DNA from 4 places in the Azoarcus sp. CIB genome. Region 1 is predicted to be linked to each of the others. Evidence: predicted binding sites of a transcription regulator. Region 1 holds the regulator's gene; each other region holds the start of a gene.
The links. Region 1 encodes sigma-54, which starts transcription at its own class of promoters, with help from an activator protein. Its sites were predicted from a motif close to TGGCACGCTTNCTGCTNA; they were not measured.

Region 1 (7,661 bases):
ACCGCCGCCAAGCCGGTCGGGATGGTGTGCTTCGCATGGGGCGAGCGCGACGGCGAGGTCCACAGCGAGACCGTCCGCTTCGCCGGCGACCGCACCGAAATCCGGCGCCAGGCGGTCATCCGCGCGCTCGCCGGACTGATGACATAATCATTTTTGGATCACCGCACAGGCGACCTGCAACACGCCAGCAATCTCTGTGCCATAATTCCCCAACGTTTTGAAAGGACAGGACATGGACGACAACAAGGCCAAGGCCCTCGCCGCCGCGCTCTCGCAGATCGAGAAGCAGTTCGGCAAGGGTTCGATCATGCGGATGGGCGACGGCAACGTCGAGAAGGACATCCAGACGGTCTCGACCGGCTCGCTCGGGCTCGACATCGCGCTCGGCCTCGGCGGCCTGCCGCGCGGCCGCGTCGTCGAAATCTACGGACCGGAATCGTCCGGCAAGACCACGCTGACCCTGCAGGTCATCGCCGAGATGCAGAAGCTCGGCGGCACCGCAGCCTTCATCGACGCCGAGCACGCACTCGACGTCGGCTACGCCGAGAAGCTCGGCGTGAACATCACCGACCTGCTGATCTCGCAGCCCGACACCGGCGAGCAGGCGCTCGAGATCTCCGACATGCTGGTGCGCTCGGGCGGCGTCGACATTGTCGTCATCGACTCGGTCGCGGCCCTGACGCCGAAGGCCGAAATCGAAGGTGAGATGGGCGACCAGCTGCCCGGCCTGCAGGCCCGCCTGATGAGCCAGGCGCTGCGCAAGCTCACCGCCAACATCAAGCGCACCAACACGCTGGTGATCTTCATCAACCAGATCCGCATGAAGATTGGCGTGATGTTCGGCAACCCCGAAACCACCACCGGCGGCAACGCGCTGAAGTTCTACGCCTCCGTGCGCCTCGACATCCGCCGCACCGGCGCGATCAAGAAGGGCGACGAGGTCGTCGGCTCCGAAACCCGCTGCAAGGTCGTCAAGAACAAGGTCGCGCCCCCGTTCAAGGAAGCGCACTTCGACATCCTGTACGGAGAGGGCATCTCGCGCGAAGGCGAGATCATCGACCTCGGCGTGGACAAGAAGATCGTCGACAAGTCGGGCGCCTGGTACTCGTACCAGGGCGACAAGATCGGCCAGGGCAAGGACAACACGCGCGAGTTCCTGCGCGGCAATCCGGCCCTCGCACGCGAGATCGAGAACAAGGTGCGGGTCGCGGTCGGCCTCAAGGAACTGCCGGCCGAACCCGCGCAGCCGGCAGCCGAGGCGGCCTGACGCCCCTTCCCGCGATCATGCCGGTGACGAGCCTGCGGGAACGCGCATTGCGGCACCTCGCGCGTCGCGAGCACTCGCGCGCCGAGTTGGCCCGCAAGCTCGGCCCGCACGGCTCCGCCGAGGAGATCGACGACGTGCTCGACCGCATCACCGAACTCGGCCTGCTCAGCGACCACCGCTTTGCCGAAGCCTGGGTGCGCAGCAAGGCCGCCCGCTTCGGCACCGCGCGCCTGCGGCGTGAGCTCGCCCAGCGCGGCGTCGGGCGCGACACGATAGACGCGGCGCTCGATGCCGAGACGGTCGAGGACGACGTCGACCGCGCACGCGCCGTGTGGCGCGGCAAGTTCGACGCCGCGCCGGCCGACGTGCGCGAGTGGGCGCGTCAGGCGAGATTCCTGCAAGGCCGCGGCTTTGGCACCGACGTGATCCGCAAGATATTGAAAGAGAACCCCGATGAGTCTGCTTAAGGTCGCCGGACTGCAGAAGCGCTACAAGGCCCGCACCGTCGTCCACGATGTCGGCTTCGAAGTCGGCAGCGGCGAGGTGGTCGGTCTGCTGGGCCCCAACGGCGCCGGCAAGACCACCTGTTTCTACATGATCGTGGGCCTCGTGCGCGCCGACGGCGGCGACATCCGCCTCGACGACGCCGAGCTCACGCACCTACCGGTGCACGCGCGCGCGCGCCTCGGCCTGTCCTACCTGCCGCAGGAAATGAGCGTGTTCCGCAAGCTCACCGTCGCCGAGAACATCCGCGCGGTGCTGGAGCTGCAGGGCCTGAACAGCGAACGCGTCGACGCGCGCCTCGAGGAACTGCTCGAGGAGCTGGGCATCGCCCACCTGCGCGACAACACCGCCGTGTCGCTGTCGGGCGGCGAGCGGCGCCGCTGCGAGATCGCCCGCGCGCTGGCGACCGACCCGCGCCTGATCCTGCTCGACGAGCCCTTCGCCGGCGTCGACCCGATCGCGGTGCTCGACATCCAGAAGATCATCCGCTTCCTGCGCGACCGCGGCATCGGCGTACTGATCACCGACCACAACGTGCGCGAGACGCTCGGCATCTGCAACCGCGCCTACATCATCAGCGAAGGCCGCGTGCTCGCGAGTGGACGGCCCGACGAGATCGTCGCCAACGAACAGGTTCGCCGCGTCTATCTCGGCGAGCATTTCCGCCTCTGATCCAGCCAGCGTAGTCCCATGAAACCGTCACTCCAGCTCAAGATCTCGCAGCACCTCACGCTGACGCCGCAGCTGCAGCAATCGATCAAACTGCTGCAGCTGTCGACGCTGGAGCTGAACCAGGAGCTGGAACGCTTCCTCCTCGAGAACCCCATGCTCGAGCGCGAGGACGGCGACGGCAGCGACTTTTCTCCGAGCGTCGCACAGGTTTCGCCGGGCACGACCGAGTCCGGCAGCCAGTCCGACACCCCCGCACCGAGCGAGGAGACGCGTAACGAGGCCGAGCCGGCAAACTTCGACGAGGCCGGCGAGTGGTCGAACGCGGGCAGCGGCTCGTCGAACCGCAACGATGACGACGACACCGACTTCCAGGAACTGCAGGCCGCCGGCACCAGCCTGCGCGACCACCTCGACCAGCAGGTGAGCCTGTCGCCGCTCTCCGATCGCGACCGCGCGCTGGTGCGCTTCATCATGGAGGCGCTCGACGAGGACGGCTACCTCAACCAGTCGCTCGATGAACTGCTGCCGCTGCTGCCGCCGGAACTCGAATACGACCTCGACGACCTCACGATCGCGCTGCACCACGTGCAGAACCTCGACCCGGCCGGCATCGGCGCGCGCACGCCGCAGGAATGCCTGAGCCTGCAGCTCAGGGCGATGCCGTCCTGCCCGACGCGCGACCTCGCACTGAAGATCGTCGACGAACACCTCGACCTGCTCGCCGAGCGCAACTTCCTGCGCATCAAGCGCGCCACCGGCTGCGACGACGACGCGCTGCGCGCCGCGCACGCGCTGATCTGCCGCCTCGACCCGCATCCGGGCTCACAGCACTCGGTGCAGGAGACGCGCTACATCCTGCCCGACGTCGTCGTGCGCAAAGTGCGCAACCGCTGGACGGTCACGCTCAACCCCGAGGCGATGCCCAAGCTGCGCATCAATTCCCTGTACGCCAGCATCCTGCAGCAGAACCGGGGATCGGGCGGCGCGCTCACCAGCCAGCTACAGGAAGCGCGCTGGCTGATCAAGAATGTGCAACAACGTTTCGACACTATCCTGCGGGTTTCCCAGGCGATCGTTGACCAGCAGCGGCAGTTCTTCGATTATGGCGATGTGGCGATGCGACCTCTGACGTTGAGGGAAATCGCGGACCAGCTTGAGCTGCACGAGTCGACGGTCTCGCGAGTCACGACGCAGAAATTCATGGCCACACCGCGCGGCGTGTTTGAGCTGAAGTACTTTTTCGGCAGCCACGTTGCCACCGACACCGGTGGGGCGGCATCTTCCACGGCGATTCGAGCGCTGATTCGCCAGCTGGTGGAGGCCGAAGACAGGAAGAAGCCCCTGTCCGACGCGAAAATTGCCGAATTGTTGGGCCAGCAGGGTATCGTGGTGGCACGCAGGACGATCGCGAAGTACCGCGAGTCACTCAATATCCCGCCGGTCAGCCTGCGCAAAGCGATCTGAAAGACGATCTGACAATACGAGGAAACATCATGAATCTCACCATCACCGGACATCACGTCGAAGTCACCCCCGCGATCCGCGAGTACGTCAACACCAAGCTTGATCGCGTCATCCGCCACTTCGACAACGTGACCAGCGTCAGCGTGATTCTGTCGGTGGAGAAGCTGCGGCAGAAGGCGGAAGTCACGCTGCACGTGCGCGGCAAGGACATCTTCGTCGAGAGCGAGGACGGCGACATGTACGCCGCGATCGACAGCATGACGGACAAGCTCGACCGCCAGGTCCTCAAGTACAAGGACAAGAACTACGACCACGGCCACGACACGCTGAAGCACCAGCAGCCGACCGAGCTGTGATTCTTTAATTCGCGCCGGGGGTCCGGGGTGTGTTTATAATTCGCGCGTTTTCAACCCGCGCCTGCAGCACACTCCGAGCCTCCTCCCGCACCCAACCGGCAGCGGCACGGCCCGTGTCGTGCAGGTGGTGATTCGCATGAGCCTCATCGCCGAACTCCTGCCCCCCTCGAACGTGGTCATCGATCTGGACGCCAGCAGCAAGAAGCGCGTCTTCGAACAAGCCGGACTCCTGTTCGAAAACAACCAGAGCATCGCCCGCAGCGTCGTCTTCGACAGCCTTTTTTCGCGCGAGCGCCTCGGCTCGACCGGGCTGGGCCAGGGCATCGCGATTCCGCACGGCCGCATCAAGGGCCTGAAGGAAGCCGCCGGCGCCTTCTTGCGCCTGTCCGCCCCGGTGCAATTCGACGCTCCCGACGGCCGCCCCGTCACGATGCTGTTCGTGCTGCTGGTGCCCGAACAGGCCAACGAAACCCACCTGCAATTGCTGTCCGAGCTCGCGCAGATGTTCAGCGACCGCGACTTCCGCGACCAGTTGCAGAACGCGCCCGACACCGCGGCAATCCATTCGCTGTTCGCCTCCTGGGGTCCGCATGCGGCAGACCAGCGTCGCGCGGCTGTATGACCTGCACCGCGAGCAGCTGGAGCTGACGCACGTCAGCGGCCGGCTCGACCGGATCATTTCGGTCAACGAAGAACGCATCTGGCCGGCCGACCTTGTCGGCCACCTCAACCTGATCCATCCGACGCGCATCCAGATCCTGGGCGCCGCCGAACTCTCCTGGGCGCAGCGCCATGCGGCCGAGAAGGTCGCCCACCACCTCACCGAGATCATCAGCGCGCGCCCCCCGGCCATCATCGTCGCCGACGGCTGCAACATCCCGGACATCCTGCGCGGCATCTGCGAGTACGCCGACGTCGCCCTGATCACGACGCCGCAGCCTTCCGCGAGCGTGATCGACCAGCTGCGCCTCTACATGTCGCGCGAACTGGCCGAAAAGATCTCGCTGCACGGCGTGTTCATGGACGTGCTGGGCATCGGCGTGTTCATCACCGGCAGTTCCGGCGCCGGCAAGTCCGAGCTCGCGCTGGAACTCATCTCGCGCGGCCACGGCCTCGTTGCCGACGACATCGTCGAGTTCTCGCGCATCGCGCCGACGGTGCTCGAAGGGCGTTGCCCGGAGATGCTCAAGGACTTCATCGAGGTGCGCGGCCTGGGCATCCTCAACATCCGCACGATCTTCGGCGAAACCGCGTGCCGGCGGAAGATGCGCCTGCGCCTGATCGTGCATCTGGAACGCCGCCTGCCGGGCCAGTCCGACCCCTCGCGCCTGCCGGTGCAGCGCGAGACGCAGGACATCCTCGGCGTGCCGGTGATCCGCACCACCCTGCCGGTCGCGGCCGGACGCAACATCGCGGTGCTGCTCGAAGCCGCCGTGCGCTCGACGATCCTGCAGCTGCGCGGCATCGATTCGACGCAGGAATTCATCGACCGCCAGCAGCGCTTGCTCGACGCAGACGGCGAAACCCTCTGATCGCCCGCCGCCGGCAGAGCGCTTGCCGCACTGCCGCATCGGCTGATACGCTCAGGGTCTTTGCGCCTCCCCGCGAAGGCTCCCTGATGACTGCCGCAACACCGGATTACCTGGAAAAGATCCTCAATGCCCGCGTCTACGACGTGGCCGAGGAAACACCGCTGGACCTCGCCACGAACCTCTCGGAACGCGTGCATAACCGCATTTTCCTGAAGCGCGAGGACATGCAGCCGGTGTTCAGCTTCAAGCTGCGCGGCGCGTACAACAAGATGGCGCACCTGTCGCCGCAAGCCCTCAAGCGCGGCGTGATCTGCGCCTCGGCCGGCAACCATGCGCAGGGCGTCGCGCTCTCCGCCCAGCGCATGGGGGTGCGCGCGGTGATCGTGATGCCGACCTCGACGCCGCAGATCAAGGTCGATGCGGTCAGGTCGCGCGGCGGTGAGGTGGTGCTCGCGGGCGACTCGTACTCCGACGCCTACGCCCACGCGGTCGAACTGGAGAAGACCGAGAAGCTGACCTTCGTCCATCCCTACGACGACCCGGACGTGATCGCCGGCCAGGGCACGATCGGCATGGAGATCCTGAGGGCGCACCCGGATCCGATCCACGCCGTGTTCTGCGCGGTCGGCGGCGGCGGCCTGATCGCCGGCGTCGCGACCTATATCAAGCGCCTGCGCCCGGACACAAAGATCATCGGCGTGGAGACCGTGGACGCCGACGCGATGACCCGCTCGCTCGCCGAAGGCCGACGCGTCGTGCTCGACCAGGTCGGGCTGTTCGCCGACGGCACCGCGGTGAAGCAGGTCGGCGAGGAAACTTTCCGCCTGTGCCAGCAACACGTCGACGAAATGATCCTGGTCGACAACGACGCGATCTGCGCGGCGCTGAAGGACGTATTCGAGGACACCCGCTCCATTCTCGAACCCTCGGGCGCGCTCGCGGTGGCCGGCGCGAAGGAATACGCGAAGCGCCACAACCTGCACGGCAAGAGCCTCGTCGCGGTGGCGTCCGGCGCCAACATGAACTTCGACCGCCTGCGCTTCGTCGCCGAGCGTGCCGAGGTCGGCGAGCAGCGCGAGGCGGTGTTCGCGGTGACGATCCCGGAGCGCCCGGGCTCCTTCCGCAAGTTCTGCAGCCTGATCGGCAACCGCCACATCACCGAGTTCAACTACCGTTACGCCGACCCGCAGCGCGCGCACATCTTCGTCGGCGTGGCGGTGCATAACCGCGCCGAGGCCACGCGCGTCGTCGAGATGCTGGAACGCCATGAACTGCCGGCAGTGGACCTGACCGACGACGAGATGGCGAAGAGCCACATCCGGCATATGGTCGGCGGGCACGCGCCGCACGTGAACAACGAGCTGATCTACCGCTTCGAATTCCCCGAGCGCCCGGGCGCGCTGATGAATTTCCTCACCAGCCTGCATTCGGACTGGAACATCAGCCTGTTCCACTACCGCAACCACGGCGCCGATTTCGGCCGCGTGCTGGTGGGCATGCAAGTGCCGCCCGAGGACAAGGGAGCCTTCCAGGACTTCCTCGACCGGCTCGGCTACGAATACGCGGACGAGTCTGCCAACCCGGCCTACCGCATGTTCCTCGGCTGAGCGGGGAAAGCGCCGGCCTCGGTGACGATCCAGTCCATCGGGCGGTCGTGCGGCTGCGGCCAGACGTCGTCGACGCGCGCGAATTCGAAGCCCAGCCCCACCGCGACGGGATTCATCACCGCCAGCGTGCGGTCGAAGTATCCGCCTCCGTAGCCGACGCGGTAGCCCGCGGCATCGAAGGCGTTGCACGGCACGAGGATCAGGTCGGGGGCGACGGGCTCGCCTTCGGCAGGATGGGGAATGCCGTGCCGGTCGAGCG
Region 2 (7,661 bases), 99 kb from region 1:
CATCGATTCGCGGCCGTAGCCGATGCGCTTGCCGATCATGAAGGCACCGACCAGGCCGGCGACGGCGGCGTTGATGTGCACCACGGTACCGCCGGCGAAGTCGAGCGCGCCCTTCTGGAACAGGAAGCCCGCGGTCGCGGCGGCGGCTTCACCCGCAGCGGCGTCGATGTAGGCATCCGGGCCCGCCCAGTACCACACCATGTGGGCCATCGGCAGGTAGGAGAAGGTGAACCACAGCACCATGAACAGCAGCACCGCGGAGAACTTCATGCGCTCGGCGAAGGCTCCGACGATCAGCGCCGGGGTGATCGCCGCGAAGGTCGCCTGGAAGATGATGTAGGCGAACTCGGGGATCGCGACGCCCTTGCTGAAGGTCGCGGCCATCGAATCGACCGTCACCCCGCTGAGGAAGGCCTTCGACAAGCCGCCGATGAACGCGTTGCCCTCGGTGAAGGCGAGGCTGTAGCCGTAGACGAACCACAGCACGATCATCAGCGAGAAGATCACGAAGACCTGCATCAGCACCGATAGCATGTTCTTCGAGCGCACCAGGCCGCCGTAGAACAGCGCGAGGCCCGGGATCACCATGAAGGCGACGAGCGCGGTGGAGGTCAGCATCCACGCGGTGTCGCCCTTGTTGACCGTGGGGGCGGGCGCCGCGGCCGCGGGGGCGGCAGCAGCCGCGTCGGCGATCGCAGTGACGGCCTCGGCCGCAGCCGGGGCATCCTCGGCGCTGGCGAGCCCGGCGAAGCCGAGCGCGAGCACCGCAAACAGTATGGCAAACAGTTTTTTCATGGTGTTCTCCCTTACAGCGCGTCGGTGCCCGTTTCGCCGGTGCGGATGCGGATGGCCTGCTCGAGGTCGAAGACGAAGATCTTGCCGTCGCCGATCTTGCCGGTCGCGGCGGATTTCTCGATCGCTTCGATCACCTGTTCGAGCAACTCGGTGCGCACGGCGGCTTCGATCTTCACCTTGGGCAGGAAATCGACGACGTACTCGGCGCCGCGGTACAGCTCGGTGTGACCCTTCTGGCGGCCGAAGCCCTTGACCTCGGTGACGGTGATGCCCTGCACGCCGATCGCCGAGAGGGCCTCGCGCACTTCGTCGAGCTTGAAGGGCTTGATGATGGCGGTGACGAATTTCATGATGGTTTCCTTTCAGTCTTGCGGGGCCGGAGCCCCGCGGCGTTGCAGGCTCAGAAGGTCTTGCTGACGCTCACGACGTAGCGGCCGTCGGCGTCGAAGTCGCTCTTGTCCTTCATGTTGGTGTCGACGTAGTGCAGGCCCAGCGTCACGCCCGCGACGGCTTGGCTGACGCCGACCTTCCAGTCGGAGTAGGACTCGACCGGGCCGGCGATCATCTGGTGGCCGTAGTGGGCGTTCAGCGTCGTGCCCGGGATCACCTCGTAGGCGGCCGACAGGTCGAAGTACTGGCTGCCCTTGGAGTCCGGCGCGCCGAACAGGTTGGTGAAGGAGTTCGAGTACTTGAAGGACAGGAACTGCCACGACAGGCCGAGGTAGCCTTCCTGCGTGTTCGGGTGCTTCAGGCCGATGGTGTTGCGCCAGCCCGAGTCGAACTCGCCCGGATAGACGTACTGCAGCAGGCCGACGTCGTAGCCGATGTCGCCGATCGTGCCCTTGTAGCCGCCGTAGACGTCCAGTTCGAGGCTGTTGCCGGAGTTTTCGCCGGTGCCGCGCTCAAGGTCGCTCAGCCACGACACGTTCGACCCCCACACGCCGACGTACAGGCCGCTCGCATGCGCATAATCGAAACCGCCCTGCAGCGCCGGCTTCTCGTCGGTCTGGCTGATGCCGCGGTAGGCATAATCGGACACGAGGGCGACGTTCGCGGCGATCGGGCTGTCGCCGGCGGCGGCCGTGCCGGAGGCGATCAGCGGAAGGGCTGCGGCGACGGCAAGGGCGAGGATGCGCTTGTGCATGATGTTGCTCCTTGATGGTTGGTGTTTGATTGCTGGCAAGTCCTCCTTTGCACGCGGCGTGCCAAGTCCTTCGGTTGTTGTCGTAAGTAACTGTTTGTATGTGAGAAAAAGGCGTTCAGAAAGGGTTTTTCGGGCGTTTTTGTGCACATGCAGCAGAGCGCTCGGCCGTCGAATGCACCGTCATGGTGCGTTATAGCCAATTTCGTGGTGCGTGACGCGCCGGGTGGGCAGAGCGCTCACCGCAATGGGGCGGAGCGGGTGTCCGTCCGTTCCGGAACCCGCGCCCGTGCTAGACTTTTCCCCTTTGTTTTCGCCCCAGAGGTAACTTCATGGCAGGCCCCCGCTTCCTCGATGACATCGGCGCCAAGCTGTCCGAACTCGCCGCCAGCAATCCCGCCCGGGATTTCGAAAAGAACGCGAAGGCCCTGCTCGGCAGCGCCTTCGGCAAGCTCGATCTGGTCACGCGCGAGGAGTTCGACGTGCAGCGCGAGGTGCTCGCGCACGCGCGCCAGAAGCTCGCCGAACTGGAAGACCGCGTCGCCACGCTGGAGTCCGAACTCGCGCGCGCCCGCGCCGACCGCGAAGGCGAGTGAGCGGCAACGCCCCTCCGAGCGCCGCACGGCGTCGCATCGATGTCTTGTAGATAATCTTTCGTCATTGTCGGAGCCTCCGGTAGACTGAGCGCAGTCCATTCCGGAGGTACCGATGTCGCTGGCTCTCGTACGCACCAGGGCGCTCGCAGGCATGGGCGCGCCCGAGGTGACGGTGGAAGTCCATCTCGCCAACGGCCTGCCCGCATTCAACCTGGTCGGCCTGCCCGACACCGAAGTCCGCGAGGCGCGCGAACGCGTGCGCGCCGCGATCGCGACCTCGCAGTTCGAATTCCCGCAACGCCGCATCACCGTCAATCTCGCTCCCGCGGACCTCCCCAAGGAGGGCGGGCGCTTCGACCTGCCGATCGCGCTGGGGATCCTTGTGGCATCGGGGCAGGTGGATGCGGCGGGGCTCGCGAAGCACGAGTTCGTCGGCGAACTCTCGCTCGACGGCAGCCTGCGCGCGGTGCGCGGCGGCCTCGCGATGGCGCTGGAGAGCGGTCGCACCGGTCGCGCGCTGGTGCTGCCGGCCGCCAACGCCGACGAGGCGGCGCTCGCGCGCGGCGCTAGCGTACTGCCCGCCGCCAGCCTGCTTGCCGTGTGCGCACACCTCAACAGCCACACGGCGCTCACTCGGCGCCTGCCGCCGGCGGTCGCCGAGGGGCGGGACGACGAAGCGGATCTGGCCGAGGTGAAGGGGCAGCTGCAGGCCCGCCGCGCGCTCGAGGTCGCGGCTGCCGGGCAGCATTCGCTGCTGATGTTCGGTCCGCCGGGGACCGGCAAGTCCATGCTCGCGCGCCGCCTTCCGGGCCTGCTGCCGCCGCTCGACGAGGCCGAGGCGATCGAGTGTGCGTCGATCCAGTCGCTCGAAGGCGGTTTCGACGCCCGCCGCTGGGCCCGTCGGCCGTACCGCGCGCCGCACCACTCGGCCTCTGCGCCGGCGCTCGTCGGCGGCGGCACGACACCGCGGCCCGGCGAAATCAGCCTTGCGCACCGCGGCGTGCTCTTCCTCGACGAGCTTCCGGAGTTCGACCGCCGCGTCCTCGAGGCGCTGCGCGAGCCGCTGGAAACCGGCTCCGTGACGGTGTCGCGCGCACGCCAGCGCACCGAGTTCCCGGCGCGCTTCCAGCTCGTCGCGGCGATGAATCCCTGTCCCTGCGGCCACGCCGGCGACAAGGGCGGACGCTGCCGCTGCACGCCGGATCAGGTCGCGCGTTATCGCGGACGCCTGTCGGGGCCGCTGCTCGACCGTATGGACATCGTCATCGAGGTGCCGCTGCTCGACCATGCCGAGATGACCGGGCAGGCGGCGGGCGAACCCAGCGCGACCGTGCGCGAGCGCGTCGCGCAGGCCTGGGCGGTGCAGCGCGGGCGCCAGGGCGGGGCGAACAGCCATCTCGCGCCGGGCCGCGTCGATACGCTGTGCGCGCCCGACGACCAGGGCAAGGCGCTGCTCGATCATGCGATCCGGCGGCTGAATCTGTCCGCACGCGGGTATCATCGCATCCTGAAGGTCGCCCGCACGATCGCGGACCTGGCCGGCGCCGAGCGCGTCGGTCCCGCGCATCTGGCCGAGGCGATCCAGTACCGGCGCGGCCTCGACTCGCGCTGACGCGGCCTCCAGGGCGTTCGGGGGATGCCCGGTACGGACAACATCGACCCCAGAGATCCCCCTGATGCCCGCCACCTCGCCCTGGCTAGCGTTTGTCCTCGCGGCGCTCGCTGCCATCGGGCCGTTTTCGATCGACACCTACCTGCCTGCGTTCGGCGCGATGGGGGCGGAGCTCGGCGCCTCGCCGCTGCAAATCCAGCAGACGCTCACCGCCTACATGGCGACCTTCGCCTTCATGGTGTTGTGGCATGGTGCGCTCGCCGACCACTTCGGGCGCCGGCACGTGCTCATCGCCGGTAGCGTGCTGTTCGCGCTGGCCTCGCTGGTGTGCGCGCTGGCGCCGTCGATCGAGTGGCTGTGGGTGGGTCGCGCGCTGCAGGGCATGGTCGGCGGTGCGGGCATGGTGGTCGGGCGCGCGGTGATCCGCGATCTGTTCGACGGCGCGCATGCGCAGCGGCTGATGTCGCGCGTGATGCTGATCTTCGGCGTCGCCCCGGCGATCGCGCCCATCATCGGCGGCCTGCTGCTGGCCGCGGCGGGCTGGCGCGCGATCTTCTTCTTCCTCGCCTTCTTGGGCGCCGTGCTGGCCGTCCTCACCTGGCGCTTCCTGCCCGAGACCCTGCCGCCGGGGCATCGCCATCCGCTGCATCCGGTGCTGCTCGGCCGCGCCTATCGGCGGGTGCTGGGCAGCGGCGCCTTCGTGCTGCTCAGTGCGGCGGCAGCCTTCAACTTCAACGGTTTCTTCCTCTACGTGCTGTCCGCGCCGGCCTTCCTGATGCAGCACCTGGGACTCGGCCCGCAGGAGTTCGGCTGGCTGTTCGTGCCCGCGGTGGTCGGCATGAGCGCGGGCTCGGCGCTGTCGGAGCGGGTTGCCGGGCGCTGGCACGTGCGCCGCACGGTCGCGGTCGGCATGACGATCATGGCGACCGCGGCGCTCGCCAACCTGCTGGTCGCAACGCTGCTGCCGCCCGGCCTGCCGTGGTCGGTGTTGCCGATCGTGCTGTACACCTTCGGCATGGCCCTGTCGATGCCGAGCATGACGTTGCTGGCGCTGGAGCTGTTCCCCTCGCACCGCGGGCTGGCGTCGAGCTGCCAGAGCTTCCTGCAGGTCGGCATCAATTCGACGATCGCCGGCATCTTCGCGCCGCTGCTGTGGCATTCGCCGTTGACGCTGGCGGCGGGCATGGCGGGTTTCCTGACGCTCGGCGGCATCGGCTTCGTCGCGTGGTGCCGCCGCGCCGGCGGCTGCATGCGCTGAGACGCGAGCCGAGGCATGCGTGTGCTGCGGGGCAGCACGCAGGCCCGGCGGGAGGGTCATAACCATAATGACGAGATGGATTTGCAGAAAATCATGAGCTCCGCTTCATGATCCTGCCGTGTCGCGCCTGAGCGCATGTGTCGATGATGTCGACATGTTCGCAGGCGTGGCCGGGGGGGCGATGGAATGGATTTCGTGATGCCGCAGCTGGCCGTGGGCAGCCGTGCCGACGCCGCCGACGGTGCGGCGCTGCAGCTGGGACGGGCGGTGGCCGACCGTGTGGCGCTGCCCGCCGCGACGATCCGTGAGGCCGCCGCGTTCCTCGCCGGCCGCGTCGCCGCCGGACACCGGGTGCTGATGCATTGCGAGCAGGGAATCTCGCGCTCGCCGGCGCTGGCCGCGTGCTTCCTGCACGAATACCTCGGCCTGCCCCTCGACGAGGCCTTCACCCGGGTGCGCGCCGCCCGCCCCCAGGCGGACCCCCATCCCGCGCTGCTCGCGTCGATCCGCGCGCATTACGCCGGGGCGGCTGTGCCCGCCATCGATCTGTCCGGCAACGAAAACCCCTTCGGACCCTCGCCCGCGGCGTGCGCCGCGATCACGCGCGAGCTGGCGAAGCTGCACCGCTATCCGTCCGTCGATGCGGCGAAGCTGCGCACCTTGCTCGCCGGGCGTGCGGGGCTGTCGTCGGCGCACGTGCTGATAGGCAATGGCGCGTGCGAGCTGATCGATCTGGCGATGCGCAGCCTCGTCGGCCCCGGCGGCGAGGTGCTGATCCCCGACCCGGCCTTTCCGGCCTATCGCTCCGCAGCGGATCGAACCGGTGCGCGGGTGGTTCGCGTGCCGCTCGACGGCGCGGACTACAGCCTCGACGCCTTCCGCGAACGCATCACGCCGGCGACACGGATGGTCGTCGTTGCATCGCCCCATAACCCGACCGGAACGCTGATGGCCCCGGCGGACTGGACGCGTCTTCGCCACGCGCTGCCCCCTGGCGCGGCGCTACTGCTGGACGAGGCCTATCGCGACTATGCGATGGACCAGGAACTGATCGACGGTATCGCCGACCTGCGCGACGGGGCGCCCGTGCTCGTCCTGCGTTCGCTCTCCAAGGTCGAGGGGCTCGCGGGCTTGCGCATCGGCTACGGCTATGCGCCTCCGGAGATCGTGCAGCGCATGACGGCGCTGTGCCCGCAATACCACCTCGGCTCGCTCGCGCAGGCGGCTGCGCTTGCAGCGCTGCAGGACGAAGGGCACCGCCGCGACAGCATCGCGGCGAATGCGCGCGAGCGCGACGTGCTGATGAGCGCCCTCGCGCGCCTCGGCGTCGATTTCGTGCCTTCCGCGGCGAATTTCGTGCTGCTGCGAGCGCCGCGCGATGCGCTGGCGCGCCTGGCCGAGCGCGGCGTCGCCGTGAAGTGCATGGCCCGTTACGGACTGCCGCAGCACATCCGCGTCAGCGTCGGCCTGCCTGCCGAGAACGCGCGCTTCCTCGCCGTGCTGGGTGAGCTGCTGCGCGAGGACAACGAATGCCGGGCAGCGATCCCGGCCTGAAGGAGACGTGAAGATGGTGATGATGATGGCCCCCGGCGGCACGCTGGAGATGGCGAAGGCGGTGCTCGACGAAGGGGCGGACGCGGTGTACGTCGGCGTCGTCGGCTGGAGCCGGCGCGGCGCGCAGGACGAGCTCAACGACGACGAGATCCGCCACACGATCGACTACGCGATGGCGCGCGGCAAGGAGGTGCGCGTGGTCGTGAACACGCTGCCGAGTTCGACCGAGCTGCCGATGTTCGTCGAGCGCGTCGAGCGCTACGCGGGCTGGGGCGCGCAGGGCTTCATGATCAGCGACCTCGGCGCGATGCGGTTGGTGAAGGAGCGCCTGCCGCATGTGAACGTGCATACCAGCGTCGGCTGCGGGATCACCAACTACGAGGACGTGCGCTTCCTGCGGGAACTCGGCGCGGACTACGTCGTGCTGCCCTACCGCCTGTCGGTGGAGGAGATCCGCCAGATCAAGGGCGCGGGCAAGGTCGGCATCGAGGTCTTCCTGTTCAAGACGCCGTCGGGCGGCAAGATCTGCCCCGGCAAATGCAACATGAGCAGCTATTTCAGCTTCCGCCGCTGGCTCGACACCGAGGGCAAGGACCACTTCTTCGGCTCGGCCTCGCGCGGCGGCGACTGCTTGCGCGTGTGCCAGACGGAGTGGAACTTCAACGTCGACGACATCGACTACCGCATGCCGATGACGATCAAGAC
Region 3 (7,661 bases), 1.5 Mb from region 1:
ATGAACGCCCGCCTCATGGGGGTGAAGCCCACCGGCAACGGCCGGCGCGAATCCTTCGCCCACCTGCCGCTGCCGCGCATGACCAACACCTACATGTTGAACGGCGACAAGGCCCCCGAAGAGATCATCAAGTCGGTGAAGAAAGGCCTGTACGCCGTGAACTTCGGTGGCGGCCAGGTCGACATCACCTCCGGCAAGTTCGTGTTCTCGACCGCCGAGGCCTACCTCATCGAAAACGGCAAGGTCACCCGCCCGGTGAAGGGCGCGACGCTGATCGGCAACGGCCCGGATGTGCTCACGCGCGTGTCGATGATCGGCAACGACATGGCGCTCGATCCCGGTGTCGGCACCTGCGGCAAGGACGGCCAGAGCGTCCCGGTAGGCGTCGGCCAGCCCACGCTGCGCCTCGACGGGCTGACCGTCGGCGGCACCGTCTGACCGGGCGGGGGGACCCCGGCACCGGCGGCGCGCCGACGGTTCAGCGTTCCGCCAGTTCCAGCGCGTTCTCGACCAGACGCACGCCGCGCACGTTCAGCGCGGTACGCTGGGCGCGGGCGCGCTGTTCCTCGTTGACGACGACGCCGGCCAGCGTCACGCGCCCCGCATGCGCCGACACCGCGATGTGCGCGGCGCGCAGCTCGGGGTCTGCGCCGATCGCCGTCTTGATCTCCCGCTGGAGGTTGTGATCGTGTTCGTCGCGCGCCACGGCGGCCGTAGCCTGAGCCACCGCCACGAGGCTGTCCGCCCGTGCCGGTGTGCCGATACCGAATGCGATTGCGCTGGTGGTGAGTAAGGAAACGATGTTTTTGCGGGTGATCACGTCGGAGCTCCTTCTGCGAAGAGTCATGTAGTTGCACGCGCGGTTGGGGACGCGCTTCGCTCTTCTTACAGCAGATGGCGTGCCAGCTCCCGGCGAGGCCTTTGCGGACGCGGCGCTGGAGGGGGGGCCGGCGCAGTTCCATGTCCGCGCGGGGTCCGGAATGCCGATCGCCGCCGAAAAGTGTCGTTATTCCCCGACGTTAATCGGCGGTATGACGCAAGTCTATGATTCAGTTGAATTCATGCTGTCGCTCGCGCGCGACATCGGCGCTGTCGCCGCGGAACAGACTGGGCGTCAGCGAGTGCCGCTGCAGCAGGCGATAGAACTCGGTGCGGTTGCGGTCTGCGAGACGGGCCGCGTCGGACACGTTGCCATCCGTGAGCTTCAGCAGCTGGATCAGGTAGTTGCGCTCGAAGCGCATTTTCGCTTCGGCGTAGCTCAATGCCTCCAGGCTCGGCCCGCGCAGCGCGCGGTCGACCAGTGCAAGAGGGATCAACGGCGTCGTCGCGAGTGCGCAGGCCTGTTCCACGACGTTCTGCAGCTGGCGGATGTTGCCCGGCCACGCCGCGGTGGTCAGCGCCTCGAGCGCCTCCGGCGCGAAGCCGCGCAACCGCTTCTGGTACTTTCGCGCGAGACCCCGCAGGAAGTGGTTCGCCAGCAGCGGGATGTCCTCGCGCCGTTCATCCAGCGTCGGCAGGTTCAGGCTGACGACGTTCAGGCGATAGAACAGGTCTTCGCGGAAGGTGCCGGCGACCAGCGCCGCTTCGAGGTCGCGGTGGGTCGCCGACAGGATGCGCACGTCGATATCCTGCGCGCGACTCGCGCCGACCGGCCGCACCGCGCGCTCCTGCAGTACCCGCAGCAGCTTCACCTGCAACGCGAGCGGCATGTCGCCGATCTCGTCGAGGAACACCGTGCCGCCATTCGCGGCTTGGAACAGGCCCGTGTGCGAGCTTGCTGCACCGGTGAAGGCGCCCTTCACATGGCCGAAGAGTTCGGATTCGAGCAATTGTTCGGGAATCGCACCGCAGTTGATCGCGATGAAGGGATGGGCCGCGCGCGGGCTGGCGTCGTGGATCGCGCGCGCCAACAGCTCCTTGCCGGTGCCGCTGTCGCCGCGTATCAGCACGCTCGCGTCCGAAGCGGCCACGAGCTGGGCCTCATCCAGCACCGTCGCCATGCGGCTGCTGTGGCTGATGATCGCGTCGCGCCAGCCCGTGGCCGCCGTGCCCTCCTCGCAAGCGTGGGGCGTGCCGCCGATCTGCAGCGCCTGCGCGATCTTGCCGAGCAGGGCCTTGCTGTCGAACGGTTTGGTCAGATAACCGAACACGCCGCGCGAGGTTGCCTCCACTGCATCCGGGATCGTGCCGTGGGCGGTCAGCAAGATCACCGGCAGCGCCGGCCAGGTCTGGCGGATCTCCTCGAACAGCACCAGCCCGTCGCGATCGGGCAGGCGCACGTCGCTCAACACCAGACCAAAGCGTTCGACGGCCAGGCAGGCCAGCGCGGCCTCGGCGCTTTCGGCCGTGCTGACGCGATAACCGCTCGCGCGCAGGCGCATCGACAGCAGCCGCAGCAGATCGGCATCGTCGTCGACGACCAGCAGGTGGGCGCCGTCCTGCGTCGTCTTCGCCGCGCCTGTCGTGGAAGGGCTCATCCTCATTTTTCGCTTCTCCTTTCCCGTGGTGACGGCGTCGGCGTGGACGGGCGCGCCGGCAGCGTGCGTTCGATTTCGGTCAATGCGTCGAGCTTCTCCTGAAGCTGGTCGCTCTGCTTCTGAGCATCCTTGAGCTGCTGTCCGGTGCGTTCGAGCTGCTGCGTAAGGCGATCCGCGGTGTTCTCCAGGCGCACGCGTTCCTGCAACTGCTCGGCCAGCAGGCGGGCGAGCGGTTGCAGCGCCACGGCGTCCGGTTTCTCGGCAGCGTTGATCGCCTCCAGCAAGGACTGCGCGCGCTGCAGGTTGTTGTTCCCCTGCGGATGGCTCAGCAGCATGGCCTGCTTCATCTGCACGAGCGGGGCAGTGCCGGCGCCGGACAGCGCCGAGCGTTCGCGCGCGAGTTCGGCGGCGTTCATGCCGCGTATCGTTTCGTGGTAGGCGAGGGCGTTGCGCACCGGCGTATTGCCGTTGCTGAGCAGGGGCGGCAGCTGCGGCAGCTCGGGCAGCTCCGCCGTTGCGCTGCGTACGGTCGCGCAGCCGGCCAGGGCCGCCGCAAGCGCCAGCGCAATGCCCGCGACGGCCCAGCGTTCGCAGCGCGATGCGGCGATGCAGACGGGCGGCCGGTCGTGGTTGAAGTCAGCTCTCATTGGGAAGTTCGATCCTGAAATAGGCGCCTCTTGCCGACGGTTGCAGCCCGACGCGCCCGCCGTGGGCAACGACGAACTCGCGCACGATCGACAGGCCGAGTCCGCTGCCGTGGCGCGGTTCTTCCGGCTGCCGGGAGCCCTGGAAGAATGGGTCGAAGATGCGTTCGGCCTCCTCTGCGGCGGCGCCCGGCCCCTGGTCGAGGCAGTCGATACGCACCCAGCCCGGGTGCGTGCTCAGCGTCACGCGGATCTCGCCGTCGCGCGGGCTGAAGGACACCGCGTTCGCGAGCAGGTTCGCCAGCACGATGCGCAATTTGTCGGGGTCCGCACTGAACGGTGGCGGATCGCCGTGCAGCGCGACCTTCAGATTGCGGGTCTGGATCGGCAGCTGCTGTTCGGCGATCACCGATTCGGCCAGCGCGCGCAGCATCACCGGGCGCCGGCGCAGGTTGCGGGCGTAAAACACCGCGGCGTTGTAACCGAGCAGATCCTCGATGCGCTCCTGCAGCGCATGCGTGTTGTGTTGCAGGATCGCAACCACCTCGCGCTGTTCGCCGCTCAACTCTCCGACCACACCGTCTTCCAGCAGCGCAATCCCTTCGCGCACCGAGGCGAGCGGCGTCTTCAGCTCATGCGATACATGACGCAGCACGCGGCTGCGGTTCGCCTCGAAATCCGCCAGCCGCAGGCGCAACCAGTCCAGACGGCGGCCGACGCGGCGCAGGTCGGCCGGGCCGGGGATCGCCACCTGCTCGTCGAAGCGGCTCTCGCCCAGCGCCTCAATCGCGGCCTCGAGGCGGTTGATCGGGCGCAGCAGCCACCAGCCCGTGAGCGCCGCGAAGGTGCTGGCAGCGATGATCGCGGCCAGCACATGCCAAGCCAGCCGCCCGCGGTTCGCGTCGAGCTGTTCAAGCAAGGCCTGGCTCTGGTGGCCGAGCTGCGCCTGTACCTCGCCGGCGAGCTGCTCGTTCAGCGGCGGCATCCGGCTCAACGCGACGGTGGCCGATTCCGCCGGACCGCCCTCTGCAAGGGTCGCTCCGGCCGCGTCGGCTGCGGCACGCCACTCCTCGACCAGCGCACTCACGCTCGGCGCACGCAGCGCGGCAATCGTCTGCAGCGCCACCAGCGACTCGCCCCGCGCCTGCTCGAAGCGCTCGCGCAGCAGCGGATCCTTGAGCACGAGAAACTGGCGCGCGCTACGCTCCATGTCGACACTGCGTTCACCCAACTGCTGCACCGCGCTGGAGTACTTCAGCGCATCGCCGACGCTTTCGCGGTGCCGTGTTGCGAATTCCTCCAGCGTGATCAGTCCCCCCAGCGCGGTGGCGCCCAGGATCGCCGCAACGAGCAGGAAGCTGGCAAGCAGCGAATGACTGAAGGAAAGGCGCGACATGGCTGGAGGATCTTCGTAAACCAGCGCGACAGTGTAGGTGGCGGCCGGGCGCCTGCGTCGTAAGCAAGTGCAAGGCGGTGTTTCCGAACGATTTCCGTGTCGTCTCCCGGCGACGCACGAAAAATCAACGAAAACAACGGGATGAGTATTCCTCTCGCAGGAGCTGTCGCCGCACGGCGACAGAATTCGCGCCTGTTCCGCCAGAATTTCCGTTGCCTTAGAAGAAATACAGTAAATTCAATGGCTTGAATTCATGGCATGGCAAATGCTCAGGCGGCCTACGGGGGCGATGATCGTCGGCCCGGAAACGTTTATGGATTCAAGGAGAGACCATGTTCAACAAACCCGCCCTGTTCCCCAAGGTTCCAGATACCCCGGCTTCGCGCAGCAACAACGGCACAATGCGGTCTCCGTCGGGCAGTCTGACCACGGGGGCGGCGTCCTCTGGCGCAAGCCTGTCGCGCAGTTCTACGGAACTGCCGGCATCGTCCAGCGACTCCTCTCCGGCCGCTGACGACAAGGCGCTTGCGTCCGCGAGCCTCGCAGCCGCCGCGATCGACGACACACCCCAGGACACCGGCAGCCGCCTGATCGTCGGGCCCGACGTCAAGCTGAAGGGCGCCGAGATCCTCGATTGCGACACCCTGGTCGTCGAAGGTCGTGTCGAGGCGACGATGGATAGCCGCGTGATCCGCATCGCCGAAAACGGCTCGTTCGCCGGCACCGTCGGCATCGACGTCGCGGAAGTGCGCGGCCGTTTCGAAGGCGAGCTGACCGCCCGCAGCCAGCTGATCATCCACTCGACCGGCCGGGTCAGCGGCAAGATCCGCTACGGCAAGATCCTGATTGAGGAAGGCGGCGAGATTTCCGGTGACGTTCAGTCGCTGGCCACTGCCAAGGACGCCAGGGATACCGGACGTGAAACCGTTCGCGCGGTCGGGCGCGACGAGCCCAACGTGAAGGTCGCCGTCGGCGCCTGAGCGATTTTTCTGCGGTCCGGGAACCGGCAGCCAACCTCCGACGAGGCCGGCTGCCGGTCGTCCTTCAACTGTCGCCGTCTTCGTCTTCGAAGCCGACGGTGAAGCGCGACAGCATCGACTTCAGTGCCGCCTCGTTCTCCGGGCGGTCCAGCTCGAACAGGCGGAAACCCGTGCTGCAAAATTCCGGGTTGGTATCGTAGCCCGACCACATCGCCTTGGCCGGCAATAGGACGCTGCGGCCTTTGCCGTGATCGTCGGGCAGGTCGATGCGCAGGCGGTACAGTTGGCCCGTCAGCAGTTTGCTGGGGCCGTACACGAGCAGGCCGCCCTTGCTGATGTCGCCGATGCGCCCGATGAATTTGCCCGTTTCCGCGTCATACACGCGAAACGAAATCGAGATCGAGCGGCGGCGAAACAGTCGGTGTTCCATGTTCGTTCCCGAGTCTGAAGATTGGGTGGCTCAGTTCGCCTGGCCGCGTGCCTCCGTCACGGCGAGCGTCAGTGGCTGATAGCTCCAGTGGCGCTCCCACGCCGCGCGCACCATGTTCGGATACTCGGCGCGGCCAAGGCTCCCGTTGTAGCGCCCTAGCGCCCGGAACAGGTCGCCTTTCTCGACGTCGACGTAGTGGCGCAGGATCGTGCAGCCGTAACGCAGGTTCGTGCGCAGGTGAAAAAGGTTGTCTTCGGCCCCGCCTATCGTCTTGATCCAGAACGGCATCACCTGCATGTAGCCGCGTGCGCCGGCGCTCGACACCGCGTACTTGCGGAAACCGCTCTCGACCTGGATCAGGCCGAGGACGAGCTGCGGGTCGAGCCCCGCTCGGGTCGCCTCGTAATGCACCGAAGTCAGCAGGTCCTCGCGATAGGCGCGGTCCGGGATGCGCTTCTCCAGGCGGCGCGACATTTCGCCCAGCCAGCGCGTACGCTCGCCCGCATCGGCGATCAGCAGCTCCGGCGCCCCGGCATCGCTCACCGCCGCATGCAGCGCGGCCCGTACGCTCGCCGCCATCGGCTCGTAGATCTGGTTGCCGGCCGACGCACCGCCGCTGAACGCCAAAGCGGCTGTCAGCGCGGCGCGCAGCAGCGTGCGGAGCGTGCGTGTCATGCGTCCGTTATAGCCGAAAGTCATTGGCCCCGCAGCTTCGCCGCGACGAAACCGGCAAGATCGCCGATCGCCACCTTGGTCGCCTCCGTCTCGCGCCGGCCCTGGTATTCGGCCATGCCTTCCTTTAGCCCGCGTTCGCCGATCACCACGCGATGCGGCACGCCGATCAGCTCCCAGTCGGCGAACATCACGCCCGGGCGCTCGTCGCGGTCGTCGAGGATCGCATCCACGCCCGCGGCAAGCAGCCCTTCGTAGAGCTTCAATGCCTCCGTGCGCACCCCTTCCGACTTGCCCCAGCCCACCGGGCACACCACGATGCGGAAGGGCGCGAGCGCGTCCGGCCAGATGATGCCGCGCGCGTCGTTGTTCTGCTCGATCGCAGCGCCCAGGATGCGCGTCACGCCGATGCCGTAGCAGCCCATTTCGAAATGCTTGGGCTTGCCGTCCTCGTCGAGGAAGGTCGCGTTCATCGCCTTTGAGTACTTCGTGCCGAGGTAGAACACGTGGCCCACCTCGATGCCGCGCTGGATCGCGAGGCGCCCCTTGCCGTCCGGGCTCGGGTCGCCCTCGACCACGTTGCGCAGGTCGGCAACGAGGTCGGGTTCGGGCAGGTCGCGGCCCCAGTTCGCGCCGGTGTAGTGGTAGTCCTCATCATTGGCGCCGCAGATGAAGTCGGACATGTTCGCCACCGTGCGGTCGGCGACCACCTTCACCGGCTTCTTCATGCCGATCGGCCCGAGGTAACCCGGCTTGCAGCCGAAATGCTCGTGGATCTCGGCCTCGGTCGCGAAGCGGAAGCCTGCCTTGAGGCCCTCGACCTTGCTCGCCTTGACCTCGTTCAGCCCGTGGTCGCCGCGTACCAGCAGCAGCCACACCGTCACGCCGGCAGGCTGGCCCTTGTCATCGACGTCGTCGGTCGCGAGCACCAGCGATTTCACCGTCGTCGCGAGCGGCAGGCCGAGCAGCTTCGCGACGTCCGCGCAGGTCGCCGCGCCCGGGGTCGGCGTCTTCTCCAGCCCGTGCGTCGGCGCCGCGCGCGACGCCAGCAGCGGCAGCGCC
Region 4 (7,661 bases), 1.3 Mb from region 1:
TCGGCGACGACGTCGAGGGGGTGTGCAAGGCGGCGAGCGCGAAGTTCGGCACGCCAGTGATCCCGGTGAACGCGCCCGGCTTCGCGGGCAGCAAGAACCTCGGCAACAAGCTGGGCGGCGAGGCGCTGCTCGACTATGTCGTCGGCACGCAGGAGCCGGAATATACGACGGATTGCGACATCAACCTGATCGGCGAGTACAACGTGGTCGGCGAGTTCTGGCAGGTGAAGCCGCTCTTCGACGAGCTGGGCATCCGCGTGCTGGCGACCTTCTGCGGCGACGCGCGCTACCGCGACATCGCGGGCTCGCACCGCGCCAAGGCGGCGATCATGCTGTGCTCGCAGGCGCTGATCAACATCGCGCGCAAGATGGACGAGCGCTACGACATCCCCTTCTTCGAGGGCAGCTTCTACGGCATCGCGGACATGTCGGACTGCCTGCGCCGGATCTCGCGCCTGCTGGTCGAACGCGGCGCGCCGGCCGACCTGCCGGCGCGCGCCGAGGCGCTGATCGCACGCGAGGAGGCGCGCGCGTGGGCGCGGCTGGAGAAGTACCGCGCGCGGCTGGCGGGCAAGCGGGTGCTGCTTTTCTACGGGCGGCGTGAAGTCGTGGAGCGTGGTGGCGGCGCTGCAGGAGGTGGGCATGGAGATCGTGGGCACCTCGATGCGCAAATCGACGCAGAGCGACCGCGCGAAGGTGGTCGAGATCATGGGCACCGACGCGCACATGTTCGACGAGCTGCCGCCGCGCGAGATGTACCGGATGCTGAAGGAGTCGCAGGCCGACGTGATGCTCTCGGGCGGGCGCTCGCAGTTCGTCGCGCTGAAGGCGAAGACGCCGTGGGTCGAGATCAACCAGGAGCGCCATCACGCCTACGCGGGTTACGACGGGGTGGTGAATCTCGTCGCCGAGATCGACAAGGCGCTCTACAACCCGATCTGGTCGCAGGTGCGGCAGCCGGCGCCGTGGGAGCTGGCCGAAGGCTGGGGCGAGCGCGTGGCCGCGGAGTGAGCGGCCGCGGGAGGCTCGGAGGGCCGCGACGCTACACGGCCGACGCGGGCGTTTCGGGCGCCGGCAGCGCCTGCGACAGTGCTCCGATCAGGTCGGCGAGCGTGCGCGCGGCGCGGTCGCGCGCCTCGTCGATGTCCGCGGCGGGGGCACCCTCGTGGATACGCCGCTCGAGTTCGGCCGCAACTTCCTGCAGCAGCGCCGCGCCGATCTGCCCCGCCAGGCCTTTCAGCGAGTGGGCGAGGCGCTCGGCGGCGGCGAGGTCACCTGCCGCGAGGGCGGCATCCAGGCGCGCGGTGAAATCCCCGTAGCCGGTGACGAACTTGCGTAACAGGGAGAGGTAGAAGTCTTCCTTCCCCATCAGGCGGCGCACGCCCAGATCGGGATCGAGGCCGGAAATCCGCCTGAGCCGTGCGAGGACGGCGCACGGAGCGGCGGACAGCGCCCCTGCTGCGCCCGACGTGGCGGCGGCGGTTGCGTCGCCGCGCGGCGCGATCCAGCGCAGTAGCGCGGCCCACAGGCGATCGGGGTGGATCGGTTTGGCGATGTGGTCGTTCATGCCCGCCTCGATGCACTGTTCGCGGTCGCCCGCCATCGCGTTGGCGGTCATCGCGACGATGGGCAGGTCGGCGCAGGCAGGCAGGCGGCGGATCGCGCGCGTCGCGGTCACGCCGTCCATCACCGGCATTTGCATGTCCATGAGCACGAGGTCGTAGGCGGCCTGCTGCACGCGCTGGACGGCTTCTGCACCGTTGCAGGCGATATCGACGCGGAGGCCGGCGGCGCCGAGCAGCTCGCTCGCGACCTCCTGGTTGAGTTCGTTGTCTTCGACGAGCAGCAGCCGGGCACCGCGGATCGCGGCGAGGTCGGCCGGCGCTTCGCCAGCGGCGGCGTGCGGCCTGGCCGGACGCAGGGCGCCGTCGAGCAGCCGGATCGCGGTGTCGAACAGCGCGGAGGCGGTGACCGGCTTGAGCAGGATGTCGTCGACGCCGGCACCCACGGCCGCGCGCGCGACATCCTCGCGCCCGTAGGCGGTGACGACGATGCGCACGGGCAGCCGCGGCAGGCCGAGCTGGCCGATCGCGCGCGCGGCGGCCACGCCGTCGAGCTCGGGCATCTGCCAGTCGATCAGGACGATGTCGTAGGGTTCGCCGGCGTGCGCCGCGCGCTCGACTTCGGCGACCGCTGCGCGACCGCAGTCCACGGTGTGCACATGGAAGGTCATGCAGCGCATCATCTCGGCGAGCACCTCGCGCGAACTGAGGTTGTCGTCGGCGACCAGGGCGCGCAGGCCGCGCAGGTCCGGGGCGGGCATCAGCAGGTGTCCCTCGGAGCGGCCGATGCCGAGGCGGCAGGTGAACCAGAAGGTCGAACCGGCGCCGGGCTGGCTGTCGACGCCGACGCTGCCGCCCATCATGCCGGCGAGCCGCTTGCTGATCGCGAGCCCCAGCCCGGTGCCGCCGTACTTGCGCGTGGTCGAGGTGTCCGCCTGTTCGAAGCTGCGGAACAGGCGGTCGCGCAGTTCGTCATCGATGCCGATGCCGGTGTCGCGCACTTCGAAGCGCAGCACGACGTCGCCGTCCACGAACTGCTCGCGCCGGATGCGCAGGACGATCTCGCCACGGTCGGTGAACTTGACCGCGTTGTTGGCGTAGTTGAGCAGGATCTGGCTGATGCGCAGGGGGTCGCCGACGAGGCTGGCCGGCACGTCCGCCGCGACGTCGATGACCAGTTCGAGCGCCTTCGCGTTGGTCTTCTCGACGATCTGGGCGCCGACGTCTGCAACGGTCTTCTCGAGGTCGAAGTCGATGCGCTCGATGATGAGCTTGCCGGCCTCGATCTTGGAGAAGTCGAGCACGTCGTTGATGATGCCGAGCAGGTGCTGGCTGGACGCCTGGATCTTCTCGAGGTAGTCGCGCTGACGAGCGTCGAGCTGCGTGCGCAGCGCGAGGTAGGTCATGCCGATGATGGCGTTCATCGGCGTGCGGATCTCGTGGCTCATGTTGGCGAGGAAATCCGACTTGATGCGTGCGGCATCCTCGGCGAGCGCGCGGGCCTTCTCCATCCGCTCGATGGCTTCGAACTCGGCGGAGATGTCGTCGATGACCCACACGGAGCCCTTGCTGCGGTCCGACGGTTCCACCGCGGTGCCGGTCAGGCGCGCCCAGAACAGCGAGCCGTCGCGGCGCATGAGCTGCTGCTCGCGCCGGTGCGACTCGCCGCGCCAGATCGCGGCATACACCGGTTCGCCGCCCGCCGCGTGCGCGGCCTCGTCGGGATACCAGACCGCCGTGCGCTGGCCGACGAGTTCGCCCGGCGGCCAGCCGAACATCTCGTGCAGGCGCCGGTTGCCGCGGACGAGCACGCGGTCCTTGATGAGCGCGATGCCCGAGGTCGCGGTGTCGAAGATCGCCTGCTGCTCGGCATTGGCTTCGCGCAGCGAGGCGCTGACCGCGGCCAGTTCGGCCGTGCGGGCTGCGACCCGACGGTACTTCATCTCGTGTGCGCTCCACGGTCGAGAGACCATCGCGCGGCGGTCCCGCTGAGGTCGGGAGAAAATGCGCCGCAAGAGGCAAATCGCGTAAGCGGCTCCTGGAAAACGGGCATCCTGCGCTCCTCGTGTCCTGAATGTCGGGTTCCCGGACATACCTGCCGGGCGCGCCCGAACTCGTGTGCGACTGCCTGCGGACGAGGCGTCGACGCACGACTCCAGCCGGGCGTCATCATACCGCGCGCGGCCTCTATTGCCGTGCGGGATTGCCGCCGGGATCGATCTGCACTCGCGCTACGCGGGATTTGTGGCGCTTGCGACACGTTCGTGTCGGACATCAGCCAAAGCGCCGTTCGCACGCCGGTGCGCCGCGGCCATGTGCCTGTTTTTACTGAGAATGCACCGCTGGCACCGTTCCTGCTGTGCAGTGCTCGTACCCTTTCGAGCACGCATCATGGCCACGATCATTCCCGGCAGGAAAGCCTGCACGACGAACCCGCTGAAGATGAGCGCCCCGATCGGCGCCGCGCTCGCCTTCCTCGGCATGGACCGCGCGCTGCCGCTGCTGCACGGCTCGCAGGGCTGCACGGCCTTCGGGCTGGTGCTGTTCGTGCGCCACTTCCGCGAGACCATCCCGCTGCAGACGACCGCGATGAACGAGGTCACGACCATCCTCGGCGGCCTGGAGAACATCGAGCAGGCGCTGCTCAACATCAAGAAGCGCGCGAACCCGGCGTTGATCGGGCTGTGCTCGACCGGCATCACGGAGGCCAAGGGCGACGACGTCGCGGGCTTCCTGAAGCTGATCCGCGAGAAGCATCCGGAACTCGCCGACACGGAGGTGGTGTTCGCGACGACGCCGGATTTCGTCGGCGGCTTTTCCGACGGCTGGGCGAAGGCCGTCACTGCCATGGTCGACGCACTGGTGCCGCCGACGAAGGTGCGCACGCCGTGGCAGGTGAACATCCTCGCGGGCTGCCATCTCACGCCGGGCGACATCGAGGAGATCCGCGAGACGGTCGAAGCCTTCGGCCTCACGCCCATCGTGCTGCCGGACCTCTCGGGCTCGCTCGACGGCCACATCCCGGAGACCTTCCTGCCGCACACGCTGGGCGGCACGCGCCTGGAGGACGTGAAGCGCATGGGCGCCTCGGCGATCACGATCGCGATCGGAGAGCAGATGCGCCCGGCCGCAGCGCTGCTGGAGAAGAAGGCCGGCGTGCCCTTCCGCGTGTTCGAGCGCCTGTCCGGGCTCGCCGCCTGCGACGCCTTCATCGCGCTGCTGTCGGATCTGTCCGAACAGGACGTGCCGATGAAATACCGCCGCCGGCGCAGCCAACTGCAGGACGCGATGCTCGACGGGCATTTCTACTTCGGCGAGCAGAAGGTCGCGATCGCCGCGGAGCCGGACCTGCTGTTCGCGCTGTCGCACTTCTTCGCCGACATGGGCGCACAGGTGACCTGCGCGATCGCGCCGCAGGACGCCCCGGTGCTCGCGCGCGTCGCTGCGGAGACGGTGCGCATCGGCGACCTGGGCGACTTCGAGGAGCACGCCGCCGGCTGCGACCTGCTGGTCACGCATTCGCACGGCCGCCAGGCTGCGGCGCGGCTGGGCATCCCCTTCTGGCGCGCCGGCCTGCCGACCTTCGACCGGCTCGGCGTCGCACACAAGGTCACTGTCGGCTATCGCGGCACGCGCGATCTGATCTTCGAGGTGGGCAATGTCTTCATGGAGCAACTGCACGCGCATGAACAGCACGTCACCCCCGCCAGCATCCGGCCCGACCTCCACCGAACCGGCCCCGCGCCGGCCGTGGATGCGCCGGCTCACGCTGGTCACTGACTCGTCCCTGGGAGAACTCGGCATGAAAGTCGCCTTTGCAACGGAAAACCTGATCGACGTCGACGCCCACTTCGGCTGGGCGAAGAAGATCGCGATCTACGAAGTGCAGCCGGACGCGAGCCGGCTGGTCGAAGTCGTCGAGTTCGCCGGCGATCTCGCCGAGGACGGCACCGAGGACAAGCTCGTGCCCAAGCTCGACGCGGTGCGCGACTGCGCGATGCTGTATGTCGCGGCGATCGGCGGCTCGGCCGCGGCCAAGGTCGTGAACCTGCGCGTGCATCCGGTGAAGGTGGCGTCCGCGCAGCCGATCGCGAACATCATCGAGCGCCTGCAGGAGGTGCTCAAGGGCACACCGCCGCCGTGGCTGCGCAAGGTGCTGCTGAAGGGCCGCGAGCGCAGCTTCGATTTCGATGCGGAGCAAGACGCCGCGAGCGAGGCCGAACATGTCTGACACCCTCGCACCGGATGAGGCGGCCATCGTCATCGCCGCATCGCCCTTCCTCGCGGAGCTGGTCAAGCTGATCCGCGCCCAGGACACCTTCGGACGGCGCGAGCACAAGAGCGATGCCGAGATCCTCAAGCCCTTCGTCGTCGACAAGGCCGCGCGCAAGCAGATCTCGATCATCGACGACCCGGGCCCGGAGGTGATGGCGCGGGTGGATCTGTTCTACAACGCCGCCGGCCTCGCGATCGAGCGCCGCACGGGGCTGATCGCATCCCCGACGATCAAGCTCAACCACGAAGGTTTCGGCCGCGCGATGCTGACGACGGGACGCCTGATCGTGTTCTCGAAATACCACCGCGACATCCACCGCTTCGGCTTCGACACGCTGCAGGCGCTCGCCGAAGCCGGCGACCGCATCGTCGACGAGGCGGCCGGCCTCATCGGCCGCTTCCCCGAAGTGGCGAATTTCTGAGGCATTTCGAGGAGGATGGCGATGACGAGCGACGAATTGAAGGCACTGGTGAAGAAGCTCAACGCGCAGGCCACGCAGGCGAAGATGGATCTGCACGACCTGTCCGAAGAGTTGCCGATCGGCTGGGAGCGCATCCCCGAGCAGGCGCAGAAGACCTTCGAGGCCTACGCGAAGCTCACCGAAGCGCGCGCCCGGCTGGCCGCAGCGGGCTGAACGCCGGATCCCGACCGAACCTTTTTACGGAGCAGCCATGTCCCACTTCACCGTCACCCTGCCCTCGGGCGTCGCCTGGACGCCCAACTTCATCGCCGCGATCAATCAGGAGCGCTGCATCGGCTGCGGCCGTTGCTTCAAGACCTGTGCGCGCGAGGTGCTGCAGCTGATGGCCGTCGACGACGAGGGCGAGATGTTCGCGATCGAGGACGAGGACGAGGAGTGCGAGAAGAAGGTGATGCACATCGCACACCCGGAGAACTGCGTCGGCTGCGAGTCCTGCAACAACAACTGTGCGCGCCGCTGCATCTCGTATGCGCCGAAGGCGATGTGACATGCGCCCCGCTGCCGCTTGGCTCGCGATGACGGACGCGCGCTGGAAGCCCGGCGGCAGCATGTTCGCCAGCGGCGCGCGCCACGACGAATACGAGGACGTGCGCCGCCTGCTGCTGCAGGGCGCCGCGGGGCGCAGCGCCGACGTGGTCGCGCTGGCCGAATGCGTCGCGCGCGCCTGCATGGGCGAGGACCACCTGTGGCACGACCTCGGCCTGCCCGCGCGCGCCGAGCTGTCGGCGCTGCTGCACGAGCATTTCCCGCGCCTCGCCGGGCGCAACGTGAACGGCATGCGCTGGAAGAAGTTCTTTTACAAGCAGCTGTGCGAAGAGGTCGGCATCAGCGCCTGCCGCGCGCCGTCCTGCGGCGTGTGTGCGCACCACGGCGAATGCTTCGGCAGCGAGGAGTTGCCGCTGCTCGCTTTCGCCTGACCGTCGTTCTCCCGCTCAGCCGCGCCGCAGCACCTCAAGCTGCACCGACGCGGCGCGGAACATCCGCGTGACCAGCACGCCCAGCACGAGACCGCCGAACGCGCCGAGCACCGCGGCGACGTCGGTGTGCGCGAGCCGGTCCCCGCCGATCGCACCGACGACGATCAGCAGCGCCGGCAACAGGTAGCCGAGGAGTGCCGCACGGTTGATCGCGTCCGGGTCGGCCGCGAGCGTCACCGCATCGCCCGGCGCGAGGCCGTCGCTCTCGCCGACGGGCACCGTCACGAGCGACAGCTTGCCGCCGCCCGCGAGCTTGCCGACCCCGCAGCGGCTGCGTTCGCCGCAGCTCGAACAGCCCTGCACCGGCACCGCGACGAGGGCCTTGCCCCCCTCGACCGACCGGACCACGCCGTCGTGCATCACCG

Region 2: AzCIB_RS21770 (TorF family putative porin) is a predicted target of sigma-54. The motif match lies at 1,986-2,003, and genes of this name have one in related genera.
Region 3: AzCIB_RS04580 (bactofilin family protein) is a predicted target of sigma-54. The motif match lies at 4,772-4,789, and genes of this name have one in related genera.
Region 4: nifN (nitrogenase iron-molybdenum cofactor biosynthesis protein NifN) is a predicted target of sigma-54. The motif match lies at 3,906-3,923, and genes of this name have one in related genera.

The regions. Positions count from the first base shown of each region.
Region 1 is NZ_CP011072.1:4,745,666-4,753,326, forward strand. Features, by position in the region: gene AzCIB_RS21280 (nicotinamide-nucleotide amidohydrolase family protein) at 1-147, shown strand, start outside; gene recA (recombinase RecA) at 233-1,267, shown strand; gene recX (recombination regulator RecX) at 1,285-1,734, shown strand; gene lptB (LPS export ABC transporter ATP-binding protein) at 1,721-2,443, shown strand; gene AzCIB_RS21300 (RNA polymerase factor sigma-54) at 2,462-3,907, shown strand; gene hpf (ribosome hibernation-promoting factor, HPF/YfiA family) at 3,937-4,263, shown strand; gene ptsN (PTS IIA-like nitrogen regulatory protein PtsN) at 4,400-4,885, shown strand; gene hprK (HPr(Ser) kinase/phosphatase) at 4,854-5,795, shown strand; gene ilvA (threonine ammonia-lyase, biosynthetic) at 5,882-7,402, shown strand; gene AzCIB_RS21325 (5-formyltetrahydrofolate cyclo-ligase) at 7,381-7,661, opposite strand, start outside.
Region 2 is NZ_CP011072.1:4,844,666-4,852,326, reverse strand. Features, by position in the region: gene AzCIB_RS21780 (ammonium transporter) at 1-795, opposite strand, end outside; gene glnK (P-II family nitrogen regulator) at 807-1,145, opposite strand; gene AzCIB_RS21770 (TorF family putative porin) at 1,196-1,939, opposite strand; gene AzCIB_RS21765 (accessory factor UbiK family protein) at 2,269-2,532, shown strand; gene AzCIB_RS21760 (YifB family Mg chelatase-like AAA ATPase) at 2,645-4,144, shown strand; gene AzCIB_RS21755 (multidrug effflux MFS transporter) at 4,209-5,402, shown strand; gene AzCIB_RS21750 (aminotransferase class I/II-fold pyridoxal phosphate-dependent enzyme) at 5,589-6,956, shown strand; gene AzCIB_RS21745 (peptidase U32 family protein) at 6,970-7,661, shown strand, end outside.
Region 3 is NZ_CP011072.1:1,029,858-1,037,518, forward strand. Features, by position in the region: gene tldD (metalloprotease TldD) at 1-438, shown strand, start outside; gene AzCIB_RS04560 (BON domain-containing protein) at 479-820, opposite strand; gene AzCIB_RS04565 (sigma 54-interacting transcriptional regulator) at 1,050-2,483, opposite strand; gene AzCIB_RS04570 (hypothetical protein) at 2,480-3,124, opposite strand; gene AzCIB_RS04575 (sensor histidine kinase) at 3,114-4,517, opposite strand; gene AzCIB_RS04580 (bactofilin family protein) at 4,850-5,497, shown strand; gene AzCIB_RS04585 (PilZ domain-containing protein) at 5,562-5,927, opposite strand; gene AzCIB_RS04590 (lytic transglycosylase domain-containing protein) at 5,958-6,602, opposite strand; gene AzCIB_RS04595 (proline--tRNA ligase) at 6,623-7,661, opposite strand, start outside.
Region 4 is NZ_CP011072.1:776,766-784,426, reverse strand. Features, by position in the region: partial or broken gene AzCIB_RS03450 (nitrogenase component 1) at 1-539, shown strand, start outside; gene AzCIB_RS24595 (nitrogenase component 1) at 643-1,011, shown strand; gene AzCIB_RS03445 (response regulator) at 1,043-3,505, opposite strand; gene nifN (nitrogenase iron-molybdenum cofactor biosynthesis protein NifN) at 3,954-5,342, shown strand; gene nifX (nitrogen fixation protein NifX) at 5,365-5,793, shown strand; gene AzCIB_RS03430 (NifX-associated nitrogen fixation protein) at 5,786-6,259, shown strand; gene AzCIB_RS03425 (CCE_0567 family metalloprotein) at 6,281-6,472, shown strand; gene fdxB (ferredoxin III, nif-specific) at 6,510-6,806, shown strand; gene AzCIB_RS03415 (nitrogen fixation protein NifQ) at 6,808-7,236, shown strand; gene AzCIB_RS03410 (SoxR reducing system RseC family protein) at 7,252-7,661, opposite strand, start outside.